Rheinheimera salexigens: one gene and its partner. The protein of the gene in region 2 interacts with the protein of the main gene of each other region in a pairwise test. Links are inferred from orthologs where the notes say so. Each region holds a gene or a part of one and is shown on either strand. Other genes may lie near its edges. The genes, in order: def and BI198_RS06490.

Region 1 (3,124 bases), 1.2 Mb from region 2 along the record:
GGCATCAATCACTAGTGGAGAGTTGCGATAAATACCTAACATATGGCCAGGTGCTAAATCTTGTAACGCGCCGCGGTTTAGTACCACGATATCCCACTTAGAAAACTCGCGTAAGTCTGAAGTAGTATCAATAATTAAACCATCAATATCAAAGCTCGGTTTGGTCATAGTAAAAAAGGCGGGTAATGATTGACCTTCAAGCGCAGGCATCACTTTATCGCCTTGCTTAATTTCGCGTTTAACACTTAATACATTTAACGAAGCGGCTTCAGTTGGTGTATCTTCAGTGGCAGCACGACCGGTACGAAATGCCCGAGCGGTAGCGACTAGCTTAGTTTCATACCCTAAAATGGTGTCTGTTTCTGGATCAACATAAGCTTTACCTTTACGGTACACGCCGTAAGAGGCACCTGCATCAAGTACGCCTTTAACATAGATAATATGATTATTGACTGAGTTTTTACGTTAGCGTTTGAACCTAATATATAAGGAAGCGCGTCAATTCTCTCTTCAGATAATGCTTGTTCAAAGGTTAAATAAGGTCGGATCATACTTAGCGGTAAGGTACTAATAGCGCTATCACCCTTGAGGGTTTTACGGCTGGTGGGCGATAATCGTTTAACATTTTCATTGACGATTAAGCGCGGACGGCCTTGAGCGTCATAGGTTAGGGTTAACGTATCACCAGGATAAATAAGATGCGGGTTATCAATTTGTGGGTTCATTTGCCACAATTGCGGCCATAACCAAGGTTCGTTTAAATATAATGCTGAGATGTCCCACAAGGTATCGCCTTTTTTCACCACGTAGTTCTGTGGTGCATCATCACGTATTTTTAATACATCAGCTTGGGCTACAAAACAGCCACTAATTAGTATAAAAGTAAAAATTATTGCAATTTTTTTCAGCATGCCTGCATCCTTGAGCTCATTTTAGTTGTAATTATTGCACACTAAGCTGTTAATACAGCGGATTAATGGCTAAAATTAAAACATATCACAACCGTTGAAACAAAGCATATTTTTGTAGGTGCCATGGCAGTTTTAAATGTTTTACATTATCCAGACGAACGGCTGCGTACTATCGCTAAGCCTGTAACCGAAATCACTAGTGAAATCAAACAGCTAGTGCAAGATATGATCGATACTATGTATGATGAGAATGGTATCGGTTTAGCCGCAACTCAGGTCGATGCGCATCTGCGCATTGTCGTTATTGATATTTCTGAAGACAGAGATACCGCTATGGTTTTTATTAATCCAGAACTTAGCGCGTTAAATGGCGAAACTAGCTACGAAGAAGGCTGTTTATCTGTCCCGCAGAATTACGCTCTGGTTGACCGTGCCGAAACAGTTACCGTTAAGGCCCAAGGCTTGGATGGTAATTGGTTTACTATTGATGCCGATGGCTTACTGGCTATTTGTTTGCAGCATGAGCTGGATCATTTAGTGGGTAAGTTGTTTATTGATTATTTATCGCCATTAAAACGCGACCGCATTCGAAAAAAATTAGAAAAAGAAGCCAAAATGGCGCAGCGCCACGCGCTGTAATCAGGAAATACTGTGAGTCAATCTTTGCGAATTATTTTTGCCGGTACACCGGATTTTGCTGCGCGTCATTTACAAGCGCTTATCGCTAGCCAATATCAAGTGATCGCGGTTTACTCTCAGCCTGATCGCCCAGCAGGACGAGGCCAACAACTGCAACCTAGTGCCGTAAAGCAACTCGCTCTAAAACATCAGTTACCAGTGTACCAACCTAAATCTCTGAAAACGGCCGAAGCGCAAGCTGAATTAGCAGCATTAAATGCCGATATTATGATCGTCGTCGCTTATGGCTTAATTTTGCCACAAGCGGTGTTAGATGCGCCTAAATTTGGCTGTTTAAACGTTCACGGCTCTATATTGCCGCGCTGGCGTGGTGCTGCTCCTATTCAACGAGCTATTTGGGCTGGTGATACTGAAACTGGCGTAACCATTATGCAAATGGACGCCGGCTTAGATACTGGTGATATGCTGGCCATTCGTCGCTGTCCGATAAATGTCGCTGATACTAGTGCCTCTTTATACAACACTCTTGCCGAGCTAGGTCCAGTTGCGCTACTTGAAACCTTAAATAATTTAGCTGACCAACAGCAGCATGCTGTGGTGCAAAGCAACGATTTAGCCACCTATGCCAATAAATTACATAAAGACGAAGCCGAACTCGATTTTAGTAAAACCGCACAGCAGTTAGATCGAGAAATTCGCGCTTTTAATCCTTGGCCTGTAAGTTATATAACCTTAGCCCAAGGCACGGTTAAAGTGTGGCAAGCTACAAGCGAAGCACTTGAAGTTAATGCCGTACCTGGTGAAATACTGTCTGCCGATAAGCACGGTATTCGTATTGCTTGTCAGCACAGCGTACTGAATATTAGCCAACTGCAACCCCCTGGTAAAAAAGCCATGGCAGTTGCCGATTTTTTAAATGGCCGAGCTGATTGGTTAGTCCCAAGCATGATAATCGAGTCTACTAGTTCTGAGAAATCGTTATGAGTCAAAATGTGCGCGTACTCGCCGCCAAATGTTGTTTCGACATTATCGATAGTGGCCAATCTATGTCTGATGCCCTACCTCATGCTCAAGCACAATTAGATAACGATTTAGATAAAGCATTACTGCAAGAAATTTGTTTTGGTGTGATGCGCTATTTACCGCAATTAGAATCCGCAACCAGCCAGTTAATGGCCAAGCCTTTAGTTAAACAGCTAAGGCCGCTGCAGTTTTTGTTGTATGTAGGTATTTACCAACTTAAATTTATGCGTATACCTGATCACGCTGCCATTAGTGAAACGGTTGAGGCAGCCCGCTCTTTAAAAGGCCAGTCTTTAACTAAATTAATTAATGCGGTACTGCGTAATGTACAACGTCATCCGGGCATTTTTGATTTCGAAGATGCGCCCGACCCAGTGCAGTTTAACCATCCCGGTTGGATTATTAGCCAATTACAACAAGCTTATCCAGAGCAGTGGCAAGATATTTTGCTGGCGAATCAACAAAAAGCCCCGCTTTGGTTACGAGTTAATAGTAATAAAATTACAGCTGAGGATTATAGCGCAGCGTTAACCGCAGCAGATATAGAGCAT
Region 2 (3,108 bases):
TCGTCTAATTCAAATAAGCTTTCATCAATATCATCATCTGCATTAAGCGGTGGTAAAGGTGATTGATAACTTGGATCAGGTGTATCAGCCAATTGCACCGCATTTACGGCCTCTTCAGTTTGCTTGCCACGACGTTTAATAATAAATAACACACTAAACAACACTAATAAGGCCGGAATACTTGCCGCTAACACCCAGGCTAATGGGCTTTTAAGGGCTTGTTGCCAATCAAAACCATCATTAATTTTGGCTTCCATTTCGGCATTAGACCGCAACAATGCCGCCTGTTGGCTTAATAAACTACTTAGTTGTTGTTGTAATTCGCTGTCTTGGCTTAGTTGATTTTTTAAGTTCTCTAATTCTGTTTCAATGCTGGTTAAACTGGTTTTCAATTGCTGATTTTCAGCCACTAAGCCTTGTACCTGCTGCAATGAGTTATGAAACTCGTTACGCATTTCAGTTAGTTCATTACGTTGCTGCTGGGCAACTTGTTGCATTTCTTGCTGCCATTGCGCGGGGGCTTGCGCAGTCGTTACTGACTGTTGCTGTTTCGCTATGTTAGCGGCGTCGGTTGCGGCCTTAGCGGCTTGCTGCCGCTGGCTCCATGCCCTATCATCTTGCTCAGATTTTTGTTTGGCAATATTAATATCGACTTGTTGTACTTCGCGCAGCGTAGGTACATTTAATATCGCATTAGGTTTTAAATGATTTAAATTATTATCTAAAAACGCATCGGGATTTTTTTGATACAGCGCATACATAACTTGATATAAACTAACATTAGCACTGGGTTTTAATCGCTCGGCAACTCGCCATAAAGTATCATTAGCACGTAGCGGGCCTATCGTTGTTTGCTGCGCTAACGTATCAGTACTACGCGGGCCACGGATCTGGACATTATTTTCTTGCGCCAGCAAGGGTAAAGAGTTTTCTTGCGCCAGCAACGATGACGAATTTTCTTGCGCCAACAAGGGTGACGAAAAATTGACAAGCAGAGCAAAAAGTACAACGAATAACACCGGCATTGATATCCCCTAGCCAACTCTGGCAACTTTCTATACCTAAATATAGAGCAAATAACTGTAATACAACCTAAACAGATAAAAGCCAAGCAATTTATGCTCCAACTTTTTGCATTAATTAAAAAAAACAGAATTAAAATCTATATTTATAATAGTAAAACTGGGATTAAGATAACAAGCTTGCTACAAAGCTGCCACAAATTAAAACCTGCAAAAAAAATTAGCCCCATCAGGAGCTAATTTAGATATCAATTAATTGTCTTCGCTTAGCGAATAATATCGCTCTGATGCAATCATTTATAGATATTCACTTATTAACAATTCAGCAATTTGGATACTGTTAGTCGCAGCACCTTTGCGCACGTTGTCTGCTACTACCCATAAGTTAATGCCATTTTCATGCGATAAATCTTGGCGAACTCGACCAACATAGACTTGATCTTGGCCAGTGCCAGAACACACTTGAGTGGGAAATTCTTCATTGTTTTCCACTAACACCACACCAGGACTATTAGCTAATAAGGCTTTTACTTCATCAACACTAATAGGCATACGGGTTTCAATATGCACCGCTTCAGCATGACCATAAAAAACTGGTACTCGTACTGCTGTTGCATTAACGGCAATATGGTCATCAGCAAATATTTTTTGCGTCTCCCAATGCATTTTCATTTCTTCTTTAGTGTAGCCATTATCCATAAACACATCGATTTGCGGGATAACGTTAAAGGCAATTTGCCGCGCAAATTTACCTTCTTTGTCAATTGGCCGGCCATTCATTAGCTGGGCTGTTTCTTGCGCTAAGGCTTCAACCGCTTCTTGACCCGCACCACTGACAGATTGATACGTTGCCACATTAACTCGGCTAATACCTACCGCATCATAAATAGGCTTTAACGCCACTAACATTTGGATAGTCGAGCAATTAGGGTTGGCAATAATATTGCGGTTGCGATAATCAGCTAACGCTTGCGGGTTAACTTCTGGCACCACTAACGGAATATCAGGCTCATAGCGATAATGGGAGGTGTTATCAATCACCACACAACCAGCCTCAGCGGCGATTGGTGCAAAGTGAGCCGAAACACTGCCACCTGCTGAAAAGAAACCGATATGAGCTTGCGACCAATCAAAATGCTCAGCATCTAGCACCTTAATAATCTTACCTTTAAAGGTTATAGTGCCGCCGGCTGAACGACTGCTGGCTAGCGGATATAAAGTATCCACTGGGAAACCGCGCTCTTCTAATAACTCAATAATGAGTTTTCCTACTAACCCTGTTGCACCTAAAACAGCAACATTAAATTGCGACGCCATGACTGTTCCTCTTTGTTATTGTTCCAGGCTAAAACCTAATTGCAGTAGCCAATTTGGCACCGCAGTACCACTAAGCTGTAACGAGCTAAATTCACGCCGGGCTGGATACGTCTTGCGGATCCAATCAAAGCCTTTATTGTTTAGCGTATAACGAAAAATAGCATCATCACGCGCTACATCATATAACAGTCTCGCTAAACTTTGGACATCTGGAAGCCCGAAATTTGGATTTATTTGCACTTTTTCAACTGCTGGAGTGGCTAAAAACTGGCTTAGCTGATATTTAGGCGCAATATTGAGCTGCTGACACAATGATTGATAAAGCATTTCGGTGCCGCGAGCCTTACCTTCAATGCTATGGCCAGCGATATGCGCCGTAGCAATATCCGCAAAAGCCAATAATGGCATTAAAATAGTTGGCTCATGCTCCCAAACATCTAACACTAGTGGCCGTTTTTTGCCTAATTTCGCTAAGCTTTCAGCTTCGGCTAACAATGCCTTATTATCAATAATACCACCTCGGGCAGCATTAATAATGGCGCAGTCTGGCTTTAACTGTGCCAGGGTCTGTGCATTTAATAAATGTTCAGTGGCAAACTCACCTTCTGACTGTAAAGGGGTATGAAAGCTAATAATATCCGCTTCTCGACATACAGTAGAAAAATCAGTATGTGGAAAATCAGGCTCATGCTGCTGCCTTATCGGGTCGCACAGCAACACTTTAGCACCCAATATCGTTAACGCCTTGGCTAATCGGCTGCCAATATTG

The links.
Region 1: the proteins of BI198_RS06490 (region 2) and def interact in binary tests that used the Escherichia coli proteins (3 or more experiments, as listed by UniProt). The link is inferred for Rheinheimera salexigens from one-to-one orthologs.

What each region holds. Positions count from the first base shown.
Region 1 is NZ_MKEK01000001.1:193,444-196,567, forward strand. The notes cover bases 1-2,792. They hold def (peptide deformylase), read left to right. Parts: upstream 1-1,034; coding sequence 1,035-1,550; downstream 1,551-2,792. Other genes in these bases: BI198_RS16170 (hypothetical protein), read right to left, coding at 1-396; BI198_RS16175 (LysM peptidoglycan-binding domain-containing protein), read right to left, coding at 345-911; fmt (methionyl-tRNA formyltransferase), read left to right, coding at 1,563-2,534; rsmB (16S rRNA (cytosine(967)-C(5))-methyltransferase RsmB), read left to right, coding at 2,531-2,792. Outside these bases: more of rsmB, read left to right, coding at 2,793-3,124. UniProt on the Escherichia coli protein: Removes the formyl group from the N-terminal Met of newly synthesized proteins. Requires at least a dipeptide for an efficient rate of reaction. N-terminal L-methionine is a prerequisite for activity but the enzyme has broad specificity at other positions.
Region 2 is NZ_MKEK01000001.1:1,410,158-1,413,265, reverse strand. Bases 330-3,105 are described here. They hold BI198_RS06490 (aspartate-semialdehyde dehydrogenase), read right to left. Parts: upstream 2,340-3,105; coding sequence 1,320-2,339; downstream 330-1,319. Other genes in these bases: BI198_RS06485 (4-phosphoerythronate dehydrogenase), read right to left, coding at 2,355-3,105; BI198_RS06495 (FimV/HubP family polar landmark protein), read right to left, coding at 330-1,025. Also shown: more of BI198_RS06495, read right to left, coding at 1-329; more of BI198_RS06485, read right to left, coding at 3,106-3,108.